DNA from 4 places in the Selenomonas sp. FOBRC9 genome. Region 1 is predicted to be linked to each of the others. Evidence: riboswitches for the same ligand, from Rfam matches in the RefSeq annotation. Region 1 holds a riboswitch; each other region holds the start of a gene.
The links. Region 1 has a riboswitch for molybdenum cofactor ahead of HMPREF1147_RS03490 (TonB-dependent siderophore receptor). Riboswitches for the same ligand answer to the same signal wherever they lie in the genome.
Positions count from the first base shown of each region.

Region 1 (4,520 bases):
TTGAACTCATGCAGAGTACGGATGCTGAAAAAAAAGATATTTATGAGACAAAAGGTATTCATACCAATGAACGTAAGTCGGCGACGACGGGGCGTGAGGCGGTTTATGTATTCCGTCAAATTCATTTCCAAGGGCTTGAGAACGCAACGCCGTGGGTGATCTACTCCATCACGGATGAGAACGTATTTGTTGGTGAAGCGCGCAACATGGTGATCTTTTCTGTTGTGTTGGCGATTATCTGCGCGGCCGCCCTTGTTGTTGTATTGGCACTCTTTGTTAAAAAGCGTCTCATCACACCGATCAGTGACGTCTGCGGCGTTTTGACCCGATTTGCAGATCTTGATCTCGATAAGGACAAGGGAGCGAAGGTGCGTACACATGCTTCTCGCAGCGATGAGATCGGCATGATGGTAACGGCGCTCTCACGTATGGCAAACAGTTTGCGAGAGATCATTGGAAAGATCAACGGTGCGTCTCAGTCCGTCGCCGCGACGAGCGAAGAGCTGACTGCGACTGCGCAGAACACCTCGCATTCGGCGGAGGAAGTGCGCAAAGGCATTCACGGCATCGCCGAGAGTGCGCGCGTACAGGTCAAGGATACGCAGGATGCCGTGGATCACACCAACGAGATTTTGCAGCTCCTCGAAGCCAACGACAAGGTCATGGAGGAGATGAACGAGGCGACCGCGAACATCGCGAAGCGCCAGACCGAGGGCGCGGAGATCTTGACCGATCTCCTCAAGAAGTCTGCCGAGACTTCCGATGCGACGCAGGAAGTCTCGCGCGTCGTCGAGGAGACGAATCAGAGCGCGGAGCGCATCGAAGAGGCGAGCGCGATGATCCAGTCCATCTCCGAGCAGACGAACCTCCTCGCGCTCAACGCGGCCATCGAGGCTGCGCGCGCGGGTGAAGCGGGACGCGGGTTTGCCGTCGTCGCCGAGGAGATCCGCAAACTCGCCGAGCAGTCGCGCGGCTTTACGGATGAGATCAGCGGCATCATCGGTGAGCTCAAGACCAAAGCGCAGCAGGCGGTCGATACCATGGAAGTCTCGAAGAAACTGGTTGAAGAGAGCAACGTCAACCTCGGACGCACACAGCGGCGCTTTGACATGATCGCAGAGGCAGTCGCAGGAGCGAACAGAGTCGTCACGAAGCTGAACGAGTCCTCCAAGCGCCTCAATGAGAAGAACCAAGCGATCGCCGCAGTCTCCGCGAAACTTATGGACATGGCGCACGAGAACGATGTCACGACTGACGAAGCTGAGGCATCCGTCGATACGCAGACGCAGGCGCTCGCCGACATCGCCGAGGCAAGCGAAAGCCTCGCACAGATCGCAACCGATCTGCAGAATGAGGTGGGGCGGTTTAACGTCTAAAAGGAAAGCAGCCATTTCATCAATAAAAAGGGCGGCACATCAACGTATATTTGTACCGATGTGCCGTCCTTTTGATGTAGTCGTTCATATATGGGGAAGGTGTGAAAAAAGTCATTGACACTTGTTAATTCTCTTTGATAAAATTAATTATAAATTGTAAAATAAACGAGTTCCGAGCAAAGATACCTACGGGGAGCACCTATGGTATCGCGCCTGAGCAATCTGCTCACAGGGGAACGGCGGAAACGCCGCGCCCTTCCGTACTGAAAAGGAAATCGGCAGCGACCGCTGTGACGGAGCATGAAACCGGCAGGGGAACTGTTTGCTGTGCCGACGGTACGGGAAACGGTTCTTTTTTATTATATGCGGTTCATAGCTGTAAAGAGAAAGGGAGATTGGTATGAATAAAAAGAGCGCGTATCGGTTGGCTCTTGCCGCAGCGGTTACGGCGGGACTGGGCTTTGCGTTCCTGCCTCAGGCGCAGGCGGCATCGACGGTTGAGCCGTATGAGACAGGCGACGTTGTTGTCGAGGCGGATGGGGTTGATAAGTATCTCGTCACGACGAATACCATCACGGCGGAGGAGATCAAGGATCGCGGCTATCGCGACCTCTCAGAGATCCTCTCGCAGGTGCCGGGGCTTTACATGGCACCTGCCGATAAGAACAGTAAGATGGTCCGTATCCGCGGTGCGGCAGCCGATCAGACGAAAGTCTATATTGACGGTGTACCGACATTCCCCCTTACGGGAATTGCATCTAATGCGGCAGCTGATCTTTCCACAATCCCCGCGGACAGCATCGCAAAGGTTGAGATCATCAAGGGACCCGGCCCTGTGCGATACGGTACGGACTATAAGGGCGGCGTAATCCTCGTTACAACGAAGGACGGTGAAGGCGCAGGAAGATTACACTTGCATCTTGGCGGCGGCTCACATCATGCTTATGATATGCGTATCGGCTACAGCGGCAGCGATAGGAACGTCAGCTACGCCGTGAATGTCTCGCGCCGCCATACGAATGGCTATCAGCCGAATGAAGAGAATACGAAAACCTATTTCGACGGAAAGATCAAGGTCAAGACGGCGGAAAAATCTACGCTGACACTCAGCGGCTACTATTCCAATATGGATGCCGAGATTGCCAATAATATTGATCCGGTGACAGGAGCGGTGCTCAATAACGGAACAAACTGGTCTGTTGCGGCAGGGAACGGCATCACGAGGCCGATGAAACAGAATAACAAAACACGGGATTGGCATTATGACGGCTTTAAGCAGTCGAATATTGCCCTTCAGTTCGAGAGCCGCCCGAGTGATAAGTGGCAGTATGATGTGCAGTATTATCATTTGGTTGATGATAATAATTTATGGGTGCGGAACCTGTTGACCAGAGAAGGCGGGAGTCTCACACACTTTACCGCAGGCGCACCTCAGTGGTATCGCAGCGGGTGGTTTTCGAAGGGAAACGGTATTGAGACCAATGCCTCCGCGGCACTTGGAGCAAAACATCAGCTCGGCTTTGGTGCGAAATATATAAAGATTGACTGGCATACGGACGAGAATAATACCGGTTACAGCGAGCGTGGTGCGGATAAGAGGCAAGCGTTCTATGTGGAGGATGCATGGAGTTTTGACGCACGTACCCGCATGACGCTGGGGCTCCGTTATGAGAGCGTAGCGCAGGATCACGCGAGTTCAAGTGAAACAAAACAAGAAAGTAAAGAACACGCAACTGACCCTGTGCTTAATATTACACACGATCTGACGAAGGATGATACTGTTCGATTTTCAGCCGGGCGTACGCATTTCTTTGTTCAGGCAAAGAGTGCAGCGACGAATATCCGTCAAGGCATTCCTATACCGAAACCGGAACGCAACCGAAACTATGAGATCGGCTGGAAGCATCGGTTCGGATCGCAGGCATCGCTCGATCTTTCTATATTCCGGACGGACGTAACGGATCGCATCACGCGCATTGTTCGGGGAGGTCCATACTACAATGTCGACCGGACGCGTATCCGTGGTCTGGAACTTGGCTATCGGCAAACCTTTAGCAGCCGTTGGCATGGTTTTGCCAACTATACATGGATGAAAGCTGAAGACATAACGGGCGGAAACACAACAGATGCGACGGGGCTGCCGAAACAGATGTTCAATCTTGGTGCGACCTATCGTATGGGCAAATGGCGCTCGACACTTTTGGGGCGCGCTGTCAGCGGGTGGACAAACGGCAGCGGCAGACCGAACAGCAAGGGATACCTCACAATGGATCTCGACCTGCGATATCGCCCGCAGACCGATTTAGAGTGCTTCCTACGCGTGAATAATATCTTTAATACGGACTACCAGGACAAGCTCTATCATGATGCACAGGGCGCAAACGTCATGCTTGGCGTCGAGATGGATTTCTAAGCATTTAGGTCACAAAAGAAACGCAATCCTATCGTTCCGTGGGGGACGAGGGATTGCGTTCTTTCGTAGCATGAAGTATCTTTAGTATATGAACATGGGGACATAGAAGCGCGGAATGGTACGCCGTCGTCTATCGAAGGAAGGAGAATTTATCCATCTGTCTCGATGTTGTTCAGCCGCCATGCATCGGGGGAGGGCGGCATAATATGGGGGATGTTTATGTTCTAATGTCAATGGGCAGCTCTTCAAAACGACGGCATACAATTTTGTACCATCTTGGATAAATGGTTCGATTCGCGTGCACCTAACATCGTGTGCAAACATCATGATATACGCGCGCCCCGTAGGGGCACGGCGGTGCCGTGCCCTTGGACAACATACGCACGCCATGCAATAGGACGAAAGCCGATACACATACACTTTACATGATAGGAGCAGGAGGAAAGCCGTGTCGTATGATCCCTCCGTACATCATCGCCGCAGCATTCGCATAAAAAGGATACGATTATACACAAAACGGCGCATATTTTATTACTGTATGCACCTACCGGCATCGTCCTTTGTTTGGAAAAATAAAACAGGGGGAAATGATATGCAACCCGTTTGGCGATATTGTGGTGGATGAATGGCTAAAGACCGGGCTTTTACGATCATATGTCCTGATAGACGAATGGGTTGTGATGCCAAATCACTTTCATGGGATATTGTTTTTGGATACGCAGCAACCACGT
Region 1 is NZ_ALJR01000012.1:142,760-147,279, forward strand. It holds gene HMPREF1147_RS03485 (methyl-accepting chemotaxis protein) at 1-1,376, shown strand, start outside; molybdenum cofactor riboswitch at 1,535-1,666, shown strand; gene HMPREF1147_RS03490 (TonB-dependent siderophore receptor) at 1,777-3,789, shown strand; gene HMPREF1147_RS03495 (transposase) at 4,320-4,520, shown strand, end outside.

Region 2 (4,520 bases), on a different contig from region 1:
TTTGTCCACTTCCCAGCGGATGCTCTTCATGTCCGAGGCGAATCGGAGCATGACGATGTAGGAGAATGTGCTCTCGATGATCTCGGTGACGGCGGCGGGGAATGTGTTCTCCGCGCCGGTTTCGGCGATGCTCATATGGTGCGCGCGGATGGCGACGGATCGGATGTCCTCTAGGTGATCTGCGGCCTCCTGCGGTACGGCGAGCGTGATGCCCCAGTCGGTCGCCGTGACGTGCGTTTCGTCCACGCGGCGGGCGGCAGAGATGTTCTTGCAGCCCGTGAGCGTGGTCGCGGCACGCGTGCTCGGATTCCGAAAGAGTTCGTGTTTGTCCATCGGTGGCGTAAGTTGTCCGCGGTCGACGGTTGCGATCTCGCGTGCGATGCGGAATGCCTCGTCACGGTCGTGGGTGACGAGGATTGCCGAGATGTCCTGCATGGCGAGGATCTCGCGCAGTGCCGTTTCGATCTGCCACTTGAGATGGGTGTCGAGAGCGGAGAGCGGCTCATCGAGGAGCAGCACGTCCGCGCCGCGTGCGAGAATGCGTGCAAAGGCGACGCGCTGCTGCTGTCCGCCCGAGAGCCCCGCAGGATAGGCATGCTCCAGCCCGTCGAGGGAGAAGCGTGCGACGTTTTCGGCAAAGACGCGCTCCTTTTCTTCCCGCGAACCATCGAGTGCGAAGATGATGTTCTCCCGCACGGTCATGTTCGGAAAGAGGGCGTAGTTCTGAAAGAGGTAGCCGACGCTGCGTGCCTGCGGCGGGAGGTTGATGTCCTTCGCACTGTCGTAGAGAGTGCGTCCGTTGAGCACGATCTGTCCGCGATCGGGCCGCTCGAGCCCCGCGATGCACTTGAGCGTCATGCTCTTGCCGCTGCCCGATGCGCCGAGGAGGACGAGGGTCGTGTCCGTGAGGGTAAAGTCCGCTGCAAGCGTGAAGTCACGCAGGCGTTTTTCGATGTTGACGATCAGCTCCATCAGCGCACCTCGCTCTTGAGATAGAGGTTCATGGCGCCGATAAAGACGAGTGAAAAGAGCGAGATGACGATCGCCCAGCGAAACGCGAGGTCGTAGTCGTTTGCCTGCACCGCCGCGTAGATCGCGGTCGACATCGTCTGCGTGTGCCGCGGGATGTTGCCGGCGAACATGATGGTCGCGCCGAACTCGCCGAGCGCACGGGCAAACGAGAGGACAAGCCCCGCGAGGATGCCGTGGCGCGCGTTCGGCAGGACGATGCGCCAAAAGATGCGCCAATTGCTGGCGCTGAGCGTTTGTGCCGCGTGGATCATGTTCCGGTCGATCGCTTCGAACGCGCCGCGCGCCGTGCGGTACATGAGCGGCAGGCTCACGATGACCGCCGCGATGACCGCCGCGCGCCATGTAAAGACGAGCGGCAAGTCAAGCGAGAGGAGGAAACTCCCGATGGCGCTGCGCTTTCCGAGAAAGAGCAGGAGGAAGAATCCGACGACGGTCGGCGGCAGGACGAGCGGGAGCGTGATGATCGCGTCGGCGGCGGTGCTCACAAAGCGGCTGCGAATCTGCAGAACGCCCCATGCGAGCGCGATGCCGACGAAGAATGTGATCACGGTCGCAAGTCCCGAGACCTGAAGCGATATGATGAGCGGTGAGAGCGTTTCGTCCGTCATTATTTCACGGTAAAGCCGTATTTCTTAAAGACTTCCTTCGCTGCATCCGATTGAATGAATGTGAGGAATTCTTTCGCGGCTTCCATATGCGGCGCATCCTTGAGGACGGCGGCAGGGTAGACGATGGGCTTATGCGTGTCGGCGGGGGCGACGGCGGCGACCTTTACCTTATCGGAGACGGCTGCATCCGTTGCGTAGACGACGCCGCAGTCCGCGTCGCCCGTCTCGACCCATGCGAGCACCTGACGGACGTCGGAGCCGTAGACGGCACGCTCTTTGACCTGATCGAGGATGCCGAGCTTCGTAAAGACCTCTTCGCTGTACTGTCCGACGGGGACGCCCTTCGGCTCGCCGAGCGCGATGTGCTTGACCGCGGGATCGAGCACTGCCTTAAAGTCGGGCAGGTTCAGCTTGCTGTCCTTCGCCGTGATGAGGACGACGTCGTTGATGAGGAGGTCGACGCGCGTGCCGCCCTCGAGGAGCTTCTTCTCATCGAGCGCGTTCATCTGCTTTTGTGCGGCGGAGACGAATACGTCGGCGGCGCCGCCGTTTTCGATCGCCTGCTGGAGGGCGCCGCTGCTGCCGAAGTTATAGACGAGCTTCACGTTCGCGTGATCTTTCTCGTACATCGTGGCGAGTTCCTTCATCGCGTCCGTGAGGCTCGCCGCGGCTGAGACCTGCAGCTCGACGTTTTCGGCGGCCTTTTTCGGCGCGTCGGCCGCCTTGTCGCCGCCGCAGCCTGCGGCGAGCAGTGCCGTCGAAGCGACGGCGACGGTCAGCATTTTCTTGATGTTCAGTTTCATTTGGTATGCTCCTTTACAAAAATAGGCAGGCATGGCGGTTTCCCCCCATACCCCGTGACGCGCGTGCGTCAGGCAGGCGCTCGTAGCCGTGCCGTAGAGCCGTCCTGCTCGGAGTTCCCCGTGGGGACTGTGGTCAGCGGATGAATGTGCCGCTCTTGCCGCCGGACTTGCGTTCGAGGCGGATGTCCGTGATCTCCATGCGCTTGTCGATCGCCTTGCACATGTCGTAGACGGTCAGCAGCGCGACGCTGACGGCGTGCAGGGCTTCCATCTCGACGCCCGTTTCGCCCGTGACCTTGACGGTCGCGGCGGCGCGGACGATCGGCTGCGGATCGCGCGTGAGCGTGAAGTCGACGGTGCATTTCGAGATGGGCAGCGGGTGGCAGAGCGGGATCGTGTCCGATGTGTGCTTTGCCGCCATGATGCCCGCGATGCGCGCGACGCCGAGGACGTCGCCCTTTGCCGCCGTGCCGTCCTCGATGGCGGCGTAGACCGCCTCGCTCACGCGGATGATGCCCGTCGCGAGGGCTTCGCGGTGCGTCGTTTCCTTGCCGCTCACGTCGACCATGACGGCGGCGCCGTGCTCGTCGAAATGCGTTAGATTCGGCATGATGCTCCTCCTTTCCGTTCTAATGTGTTCATCATATCCTAGTGGTGGGAGAAAATCAATGCCTTTTGTCACTTTCATGGAAAAGAAACACTGTGAGAGCCCGCTCAGAGGCAAAATTATTCTAGTTATTTTGCACGGTTGCTGTGAAAAAAGTCATAGAGAAAATTTATTTGATGTGCTATAATCAATAAAAAGAATGTATAAGTGAGAATGAGTTTTAACTAGATATTAATTTGAAACGAGTCGCTCTAGATTCGTTCGAACTGTGTATTATATTGCGGCATTTGTGCGAATAGGGGCGCGCGGATGCCGGCACCGACGGAACGGGGGGAGACTATGCGTGAGGTGCGTGTGCAGGATGCGGTCGGTATGACGCTTTGCCATGACATTACCGAGATTGTGCGCGGCAGGACGAAGGGCGCGCGGTTCCGCAAGGGCGATGTGATCCGGCTGGACGACATTCCCGTGCTCCTGCGGCTGGGCAAGGAGCATCTCTATGTGTGGGAAGAGAACGAGCGGATGCTGCACGAGAACGATGCGGCGGCGATCCTGCGCGATCTTTGTCAAAACGAGCACATGACGGCGAGCGAGCCGAAAGAGGGCAAGATCGAGCTGAAGGCGACGGTCGACGGCGTTTTTGAGCTCGACGAGGAGCGTCTTGACGCGGTGAACGACATCGACGACGTGATGATCGCGACGATCGCGCAGCATTACCCGGTGAAGGCGGGGGCAAAGCTCGCAGGGATGCGCGTCATCCCTCTTGTGATTGAAAAAGGAATTATGGAACAGGTACGCGTTGCGGCGGGCAATGAGCCGCTGCTGCGCCTTTTGCCATACAGAAAAATGAAAGTCGGCGTCGTGACGACAGGCTCCGAGGTGTTCCATGGGCGCATCAAGGATACGTTTACGCCCGTGCTTGACAGTAAGCTGCGCGCGTTCGGGCTGCGTGTGGACGAGCACCGTCTCTCGGACGACGGAACGGAGCACACGCGCGCGGCGATCGCGGAGCTGCTCGACATGGGGATGGACATGGTGCTCTGCACGGGCGGCATGAGCGTCGATCCCGACGACCGCACGCCCGCCGCGATCAAGGCGACGGGCGCGCGCATCGTGACCTACGGCGCACCCGTACTCCCGGGCGCGATGTTCATGCTCTCGTATTATGAAAAAGAGGGGCGGCAGGTGCCCATCATGGGACTGCCGGGCTGCGTGATGTACTCGCCCGCGACCATCTTTGACATCGTACTGCCGCGCGTTGTGGCAGGGAGCGAGTGGACGCGGCGTCAGATTCGCCGGCTCGGCATCGGCGGGCTGTGCATGGAGTGCAAGGTCTGTCACTATCCCGTCTGTCCGTTTGGAAAGTAGGCGCTGCAATGGAACTTTTGGAACTCGAGCACGCCGTTGAGGTGCTGCTCTCGTATGTAAAGACACCGCAGACCGAGCGTGTGCCGCTCATGGAGGCGGCGG
Region 2 is NZ_ALJR01000003.1:3,627-8,146, reverse strand. It holds gene HMPREF1147_RS00550 (sulfate/molybdate ABC transporter ATP-binding protein) at 1-972, opposite strand, end outside; gene modB (molybdate ABC transporter permease subunit) at 972-1,640, opposite strand; gene modA (molybdate ABC transporter substrate-binding protein) at 1,640-2,443, opposite strand; molybdenum cofactor riboswitch at 2,440-2,565, opposite strand; gene moaC (cyclic pyranopterin monophosphate synthase MoaC) at 2,577-3,053, opposite strand; gene HMPREF1147_RS00530 (molybdopterin-binding protein) at 3,390-4,418, shown strand; gene glp (gephyrin-like molybdotransferase Glp) at 4,427-4,520, shown strand, end outside.
Region 2: linked by a shared signal. The riboswitch ahead of modA (molybdate ABC transporter substrate-binding protein) and the one ahead of HMPREF1147_RS03490 (TonB-dependent siderophore receptor) in region 1 are both predicted to bind molybdenum cofactor.

Region 3 (4,520 bases), on a different contig from region 1:
GGGCAGGACGAGCAGCAGGCCGTCATAGCGCACGCTCGCGAGCGAGCCCATGAGCCAGTAGACGATCTGCGGGAGTTTTTCCTGCGGGTCGGCGGTGAATTTCAGCAGCGCGACGAGCGAGGAGAAAAAAGCGCTGACAAGCATCCCCGAGAGGATCATGGTCACGGGCGCGCTCCTCTTGCGCCCTGCGAGGAGGAAGGTCAGCCCGACCGAGACGATGCCGAACGCGAGCGCAGAGATCTGCACCGCCGCCGCGCTCGTCGTGAGCACGATGGCAAGCGCCGCGCCGAAGCCCGCACCGTTGCTGACGCCGAGGGTGTAGGGACTGGCGAGCGGGTTGCCAAAGAGCGCCTGAAAGACGCCGCCCGCGACCGCCAGCCCGCAGCCCGCGAGCACGGCGGCGACGACGCGCGGCAGGCGCACGTCGTAGATCATCGAGACCTCCATGGGCATGATATCCGCGGGAAGCGTCCCTGTCACGTCTGCGGTGAGGATGTGAAAGACGTGCTCCACGGGGATATAGTACGCTCCGAGTGTCAGTGAAAATAGGATACACGCCAAAGGGAGCAGGACGCACAGTGCGCCCCGCCCCCCATGGGTGAACAATTTTGTTCCCGTCATTTTGCCTTGATTCCCGCATCCACCGTGCCCGTGAACGGCACGCCGTAGAACGTCTCGTAGAACGCCTTTGCGCGCTCTAGCACAACGTCCGCGCTCACCTTGCTCGGGTAGAACATGTGCGCGAGCCACAGCTCGCCGAGTGCAACGGAATCCGCGTCCGGGTTGCCCCACGGCTTTGCCCAGTACGGCGCGTTGATGACGTTCCCGTTCTGCACAGCGCGCAGCTGTGCATAGGCGGGATCGGTCGTAAGCTCCTTGTAGACCTCGGGATAGCGATCCTGCGAGATGATGACGTCGGGGTTCCACTTTGCCAGCGACTCGACGTTGTATTCGCCGTTGCCTTGAATGTCCTTCGCCGCCGGGTTCACCGCGCCCGCGCGCAGAAGCATACAGCCGACATATTTATCGTTGCCGTAGACCATGTGCTTGCTCGACACGGGGATCGCCGTCACGCGCTCCGCATCGGGGATGTCGCCGACCGCTTTCTCGACGATCGCGCGGCTCTCCTCGGCGAACGCCCAGAGCTCCTTTGCCTTCGCATCGCGTCCCGTGAGGTGTCCGAGGATCTCGATCGCGTTATGCAGCCCGTCCGTATACGCCTTGTCCGCATTGGAAAGGCGCGGATTCTGCGCCTCCGCCTGCTTGCCCTCGCCGCGCAGAGAAATGACCGCAACGGGGATGCCCATCTCGCGCAGCTTTGCCGCGGATGCCTGATCCGACTGCGAGGCGACGATCACGATGTCGGGCTTGAGCGCGGCGATCTCCTCGATGTTGGGCTGCGAGAGCGTGCCGGGTGTTTTCATCTCCTTGATCGCGGGCCAGATGTCCGCGATGTAGTCGCCGAGATCGCGCTGCCACGTCGACTCGACGCCGACAATCTTGTCCTGTCCGCCGAGTTGGCAGATGATGTCGAGCGAATGATGCTGGAGGACGACCATGCGCTCGACGGGTGCCTTGACCTCGACCGCGTTTCCCGCCTGATCCGTAAACTTGTACGTCTCCTGTGCAGAGGTCTGCTCCGCCGCCTGTTTTGCCGTCTGCCCGCAGCCCGTGAGCAGGGCCGCCGCAGTGACCGCGCACGCGAGCAGCGCCGAGATGCGCCGCATGAACTCTGTTCCTGCCCTCATTGAATTCCCCTTTCTCGGCATGTGCCGAAATCCCATCGCCCGGGCATCAAAAAATGCCCGCCGGAAATCCGGGGGCATCGACTGCACGCGAAAAAGCGCACCATGCTCCTGCCGGTTTTCCTTTACAATGCAGACGCTGCGCGCCCGCGGAAGGGGCGTCCGTTTCCAATCCGTCCCCCGTGACCGTGAAAATCCCGGTCAGGCCGCCGCGCCATAGCAAAGCCGTAGGCGCCGACGGCTCGAAAAACACCTCGTTATGGAGTTTTCATTAGTATAGCATGAGGGTGTCCACAATACAAGTATCTGCACCGCCTTTTTCCCATCCGATAAAAATCTGAAAAAAGTTGCGCAAAGCCTCTCGCATTCGTCCGAAAACATTGACAAAAGTTCTCGTCTGTGCTACGTTTGTTTCTAACCTTGCCCAAAGGAGGGCTGTATATGATTGAACTCAAAAATATCATTAAAACATACGCGGACGACGTCCACGCCCTGCGCGGCATCAATCTGCGCATCGAGCGCGGCACGATCTACGGCATCGTCGGACTCTCGGGCGCAGGCAAATCCACGCTCATCCGATGCATCAATCTGCTCGAGCGCCCAACAAGCGGTGAGGTGATCATTGACGGACGCGATCTGACTGCGATGAGCGAGAGCGAACTGCGCGAAGAGCGCCGCCACATCGGCATGATCTTTCAGCATTTTAACCTGCTGTCCTCGGCGACTGTCTACGACAACGTCGCCTTTCCGCTGCGGCTCGCGGGACGCTCCGCCGAGGAGATCCGCCCAAAGGTCACGGAGCTCCTCGCGCTCGTCGGTCTCGCGGACAAGGCGGACGCGTATCCGAGCCATCTCTCGGGCGGGCAGAAACAGCGCGTTGGCATCGCGCGCGCGCTCGCGGGCGATCCAAAGGTGCTGCTGTGTGACGAGGCAACCTCCGCGCTCGACCCACAGACGACGAAGTCCATCCTCGCGCTCATCCGCGACATCAACCGCCGGCTCGGTCTGACGGTCGTCGTCATCACGCACGAGATGCAGGTCATCAAGGACATCTGCGACCGCGTCGCCGTGCTCGACGGCGGTGTCATCGCAGAGGAGGGCGACGTTGTAGATGTCTTTACCGAGCCCCGGCAAGCGATTACGAAGGAATTTATCAGCGTTCTGCTCTCGAACGACCTGCCGACGGCGTTCCGCGGCAACCCGATCGAGGCGTCGCCGACGCCGGGCAGCTACATGCTCCTGCGGCTCACCTTCCTCGGCGAGAACGCGGATGATCCCGTACTCGCCGACATGATCCGCCTGTTCCCCGATATCGAGGTCACGATGCTCTTCGGCACGCTCGACCAGATGAAGGATCAGCCCTTTGGGCGCATGATCATCGGTCTGCGCGGCGAAACCGCGGAGATCGACGCGGCGATCTCGTATCTGTCCGCACAGCATTTGAAACAGGAGGTGATCGGCTATGTCCGCCGAAATGATGCCCCTGCTGACTAAGGCGCTGGGCGAAACCGTCTACATGGTGCTCGTCAGCATGATCATCGCGAGCGCCGTCGGCATCCCGCTCGGCGTGCTCCTGCACGTCACGGCAAAGGGAGAGATCCTCGACGCCCCGGGCGTGAACCGCACCGTCGGCGCCGTCGTCAACGCTGTGCGTTCCGTCCCCTTTATCATCCTCATGGTCGCCATCATCCCGCTCACACGTCTCATCGTCGGCTCCGCCATCGGCACAACCGCCGCCATGGTGCCGCTCGTCATCGCCTCCGTCCCCTTCATCGGACGACAGGTCGAGACGTCTCTGCGCGAGGTGCCGCACGGTCTCATCGAAGCCGCGCTCGCCATGGGCGCCACTCCGATGCAGATCGTCACGCGCGTGCTGCTCCCCGAGTCCATGCCGGGCATCGTCAGTCAGCTCACAACCGTCGTCATCGCTCTCGTCGGCGAATCCGCCATGGCGGGCGCGATCGGCGGCGGTGGGCTCGGCGACCTCGCGATCCGCTACGGCTACCAGCGGTTCCGCCCCGACATCATGATCGCGACCGTCGTCATCCTCATCATCCTCGTCCAGCTCGTGCAGCTTGCGGGCAATGCCCTCGCCGCACGTCTGAATAAAAGGTAATCTCTATCCACAAGGAGGTACTCTATGAAAAAACTGCTCACCCTCGTCCTCGCAATTGCAGCACTCGCTATGGTTGGCTGCGGCGGCGGAGACAATAACGCCAAATCGGAGAAGGTCGTCAAGGTCGGCGCCTCCCCCGTCCCCCATGCCGAGATCCTCGAGGCGATCAAGCCCGAGCTCGAAAAGGACGGTGTGAAGCTCGAGATCGTCGAGTTCAACGACTATGTGCAGCCAAACCTCGCGACGAACGACAAGGAAATCGACGCGAACTTCTTCCAGCATGAGCCGTATCTGAAGAACTTCATGCAGGAGCATCCCGAGGTCAAGCTCGTGAACGTCCTCGGCGTCCACATCGAACCGATGGGGATCTACTCGCACAAGATCAAAAAGCTCGACGAGCTCAAGGAAGGCGCTCAGGTCTCTATCCCGAGCGATCCCACGAACGGCGGGCGTTCGCTCCTCCTGCTCCAGCGCGCAGGTCTCATCAAACTGAAGGACGGCGCCGGCGAGACGGCAACCCTCAGCGACATTGCAGAGAACCCGAAGAAGCTAATCTTCAAGGAAATCGAAGCACCACAGCTCCCGCGCACGCTCGACGACGTGGACATCGCCGTCATCAATACGAACTGGGCAATGCAGGCGAATCTCGTGCCGACGCG
Region 3 is NZ_ALJR01000039.1:67,920-72,439, forward strand. It holds gene HMPREF1147_RS09230 (iron ABC transporter permease) at 1-561, opposite strand, end outside; gene HMPREF1147_RS09235 (ABC transporter substrate-binding protein) at 618-1,748, opposite strand; molybdenum cofactor riboswitch at 1,850-2,005, opposite strand; gene HMPREF1147_RS09240 (methionine ABC transporter ATP-binding protein) at 2,187-3,239, shown strand; gene HMPREF1147_RS09245 (methionine ABC transporter permease) at 3,208-3,861, shown strand; gene HMPREF1147_RS09250 (MetQ/NlpA family ABC transporter substrate-binding protein) at 3,886-4,520, shown strand, end outside.
Region 3: linked by a shared signal. The riboswitch ahead of HMPREF1147_RS09235 (ABC transporter substrate-binding protein) and the one ahead of HMPREF1147_RS03490 (TonB-dependent siderophore receptor) in region 1 are both predicted to bind molybdenum cofactor.

Region 4 (4,520 bases), on a different contig from region 1:
GGGAGCCACGCCTCGGGCGGCACGCCGAGTACCTTCGTCACGGCGTCGACCTGATCGACGATCATCTGCTCCGCCCATGTGAGCTGCCCAAGGAGCCCCTGTTTTGCCTTCGTATAGAGGACGATGTAGCGGGCGAGGGGGCCGACCTCGCAGAGCTTGCCGCGCCATTTCGGCGTCTTGAGCCAAGAGTATTTGCCCTGTTCGTTGAGCGCCTTCCACTCGGTCTTTGTGCCTTCCTTCGGCTCGGTGTAGTTCGGGTCGGTGACGCCCTCCCACGGATGGAGCGCGTTCTTGTCGCCATTCGGATATTTGTACCACGCGTGATCGACGCTCTCGGCGATGCCCGCGGGATCGGAGACGTCCTCCATCGTGAACTCATGCACCTTTGCCTGCATGACGCCGCCCGCGAAGTCCTCGACGACGCCGTTGCAGCGCACGAGGAGGTTCTTGAAGAAATCGCCGTTCGTTGCGCCCGCGAAGGGTTCCTCGGGGAACATGCCGAACGCGAGGCAGCGCTTTTTCGCAAGTCCGCCGCCGTGTGTATAGCCCTGCTTGACGTACATCGCGCCGATGGCGAGGACGTCCGGGAGATAGTAGTCGTTCATCATGTCCCGCGCCGCGTTGATGGAGCGGTCGACGATAGCGAGCCGCGCCGCATTGATCGGGGCGTTGCCGTCCTCCATGGAGATGGAGCAGGGCATCCCGCCGAGAACGTAGTGCGGGTGCGGGTTCTTGCCGCCGAAGACGACGTGCGGGATAACGAGATCCTTTTGCTTGTCGAGCATCTCGAGGTAATGCGAGATCGCCATGAGATGCACCTCGGGCGGCAGCATCTGAAAGTCCGGATGATCCCACCACTGTGCGGAGAAGATGCCGAGCTGTCCGCTCTCGATGATCTTTTGAATCTTTGCCTTGAGCGCGGCGTAGTAGGAGGGCGTCGCGACAGGCATATCGTGCGGGTACGCCTCGGTGTCGAGTCCCGCGGGGCCGCGGAAGGGGAGGCGGTAGGTATCGAGCACCGTATTCTGGAGCGCCGCCGTCGCTGCGGGGTCGGCTTTGAGCGCTTCGATGGGGCTGACCCAGTCGAGCGCGTGCAGATGATAGAAGTGGACAATATGATCGTGTTCTCCGAGCGATGCCGCGATGATGTTGCGAATGTAATGCGCGTTCTTCGGGATCGTGATGCCGAACGCATCCTCCACGGCGCGCAGACAGCCGAGCGCATGGGACGACGTGCAGACGCCGCAGATGCGCTGGATATATGCCCACGCGTCGCGCGGGTCACGGTCGTGCATGACGAGCTCGAGCCCGCGCCATGCCGTGCCGGAAGAGATCGCATCCTGTACTTTCCCCGTTGCCTCGTCGACCTGAATCTCGACGCGCAGATGTCCCTCAATGCGGGTGATGGGGTCTACAACAACGTGTTTCATTCGTGCACCTCTTTCTCATGCGCGGCGAGTTCTTTCTCATGCATACGTTTCTGCACGAGACTTGCGCCCGCGTGCGCCGCAACGCCGACCGCAGTCGCCACGGCAAGACCTGCGCCGACCATGTCGACGTCGATGCCGTTATACTCCGGGAGACGGCGCGAGAACGGCGCCTGATCCCAGAAGTTCGCATTGCTGCACCCGATGCACGGCGCACCCGACTGGATCGGATACGACATGCCCTGGTACCAGCGGAGATTGCCGCAGGAGTTATAGGTCTCGGGGCCCCTGCAGCCGAGGTGATAGAGACACCAGCCCGCCTTTGCGCCCTCGTCGTCAAAGCGCTCGGCGAACATGCCCGCGTCGAAGAACGGGCGGCGGTAGCAGGTGTCGTGAATACGGTTGCCGTAGAACTGTTTCGGCCGTCCCTCCGCATCGAGCGGCGGCAGCGTGCCAAAGAGGGCGACGTGCATGAGAACGCCCGTCATGACCTCCGGGATCGGCGGGCAGCCGGGGACGGCGATGTAGGGTTTCGCTCCGATGAGCGAGCGGATGCCGCGCGACTCCGTGGGATTCGGCGCCGCCGCCTGAATACCTCCCGAGGTGGCGCAGGTGCCGTAGGCGACAACCGCCTTTGCGCCCGCGGCGACGCGTTTGAGCGTGTGCTCGAAGGAATGCCCGCCCGACATGCAGGTGTATGCATGTGTGCCGACCGCAACGCCGCCCTCGACGGCGAGAATGTATTCGCCGTGATACTTCTCCATTGTCTTTTCGAGGTGCTCCTCGAACGGCGCGCCGCAGCCCGCGCTCAGCACATGGCTGTATTCGAGCGCAATGCAGTTCAGTACGAGGTCGGAGGCGAGCGGCGCCCCCGAGCGGATGAACGACTCGTCACAGCCCGTACACTCGTGGCCGTGCAGCCAAATGACGACCGGCAGCGGTTTGACCTCCGCCGCCTCAACGACCTTCGTGAGGTTGTCCGTGCTCAATCCCATGAGCGACGTCAGCGTGACGCAGGCTTTCAAAAAGCTGCGCCGGCTCATACCCTTCGCCAGGTATGCCTCCCATAGACTCTCCCTCTTGTCCACGCTCCTGCCTCCTAACAATAATACACAGGCGATTGCCTTTCGGCACGGATAATAAATTCTTCCTATGAAGATTTTTTATTATTATACACCCGACGGGGCGAAGAAGATATATAATTCGCCCTCTTCCTCCAATCATTTTTATCTGCGCCAATCCCAACTTTATATATAAAAAGGGGACCGCCTCCCGTGCCAAATGCACGACAAACAATCCCTCTGCATCCTGCGCGGCTGCTCATTCCGCACGGTAAGATCGCAAGCAGGTCTTGCGGCAGCGGTTATTCGTCGTTTCCTTTTCGATACGGGAAGGCGCGCGCATTTCTGCGCGTACCCGGTGCGCGCGGGGCGGAAGTCCCCCGGCGCAGGCGCAATATCATAGGCGAAGCCCTTAGATATTTTTGCTCGGAAACGCGGGACGATAGTAATTCTCTATCTGCCCCATAGTTATTTAATGATAACTTCATACTATCAGGATTCACGCCCGCTGTCAATAATCTACGCGAATACTACGGTAAAATTTTATTTATTGTTTGAATTTCAGCCTGTGCGCGAGTTTTTTCACCGTATCGCGCTCCTTCTCCGCCATGGTGTCCGGGCGGATCTCTGCCGGCTCACCGTCGCGTGCGCTGTCGGCGAGTACCTTTTCGTCCGCGCCGACGGCAATCACCGCGTAGGTGCTGACCGTATTTTTCTTGAGATCCATGACCCGCCGCTGGAGTGTGTAGCGCAGCTCTTTGTAGTCCTCGTCGTGCATGGCGTCCGCGAACTGCGCACGACCGAACTCGTTGTAGAGGATGAGCTGCCAGTAGGAAATGGTGCCGTCTTTATTCCGGTGCATTTTGCCGCGGTCAACGAACCACCCGCGCCGCTCGTCGCCCTCAACGAAGACCCAGTGCCCCTCTGCAAGTGTGGGCGCTTTGAGATGGGGATTTACTTCGTAGATCTTATCGATCAGCTTTTCGATCTCCGCGGTCACCTCGTCCACGGCGGCATTGATCTCATCCTCATCTTCCGTATCCGCCGTCCTGTCTGCGGCCATGGCGCTCTGCCATGCGTCCTTATCGCCGACATACGCATACCCCACCGGGCGGTCGTCTTTCGTGGGCGGGGCATCCGTTTCGTGTGCGGCATCGGCGCGCGCACCATGCTCATCGGATGATACAGTGCTTTTTTCCTCTGTGCTGTCTTGGCCGCTTTCCTTGCCATCCTGTTTGACGCGGGTATCCTGCGGTTCCTCAACTTCGCCGCCGAGTTCGTCCATCTCCTCGGCGAGCTTCTTATCCTCGCTTGCGGGAGCGTCGTTCTTCGCCTCGTCTGCAGATGTTTCCTCCGCTGTGGTCACCGTGTGGCTCTCCGATTTCTCCGCTGCGATACCGCAAACGGGGAGGAGTAAAATCCCTGCAGCGAGAAGATATGCGAACGATTTTGTTTGCATGACAAGATTCCTTTCTCTCTATCTCTCTATCAAAGGTACGGTGCCGGGTTCACGGGCTGTCCGTTCAGGCGCACCTCATAGTGCAGGTGCGGCCCGGTGGAATGCCCTGTCGAGCCGACATAGGCGATGATCTGACCGCGGCGCACCTGTTCGCCCGCCGTAACGGCAACCGCCGAGGCGTGCCCGTAGCGGGTCATGACACCATTTCCATGATCGATATCAACCATGTTGCCGTAGCCGCTCCCGCTCCACCCGGCGGCAGTGACGACGCCGTCGGCAGTCGCCGTGATGGGTGTGCCGGTGTCGGCGGCAATATCGATGCCCTGATGGAACTCCGCTCCGCCAAAACGCAGACCGTAGGGCGAGCTGATGAAGCCGTCCGTCGGCCATCCGGTCGGGGTCGTGACGGGCGCTGTGCCGCCAAGGCCAGACGCTCCCGGGTAGTTCTTCTGCACGATGCCGCTGAGTTCATCGAGCGATGCACGGCGCACTCCGATATGCCGCTCGAGCGCCGCGAGTGCCTCGCTGAGGTCGTCCGTTGTCGCACTGTGGGGCACCCCGCCCGTAGGCGCG
Region 4 is NZ_ALJR01000044.1:65,912-70,431, reverse strand. It holds gene HMPREF1147_RS10390 (nickel-dependent hydrogenase large subunit) at 1-1,430, opposite strand, end outside; gene HMPREF1147_RS10385 (hydrogenase small subunit) at 1,427-2,515, opposite strand; molybdenum cofactor riboswitch at 2,790-2,932, opposite strand; gene HMPREF1147_RS10380 (hypothetical protein) at 3,036-3,947, opposite strand; gene HMPREF1147_RS10375 (M23 family metallopeptidase) at 3,977-4,520, opposite strand, start outside.
Region 4: linked by a shared signal. The riboswitch ahead of HMPREF1147_RS10385 (hydrogenase small subunit) and the one ahead of HMPREF1147_RS03490 (TonB-dependent siderophore receptor) in region 1 are both predicted to bind molybdenum cofactor.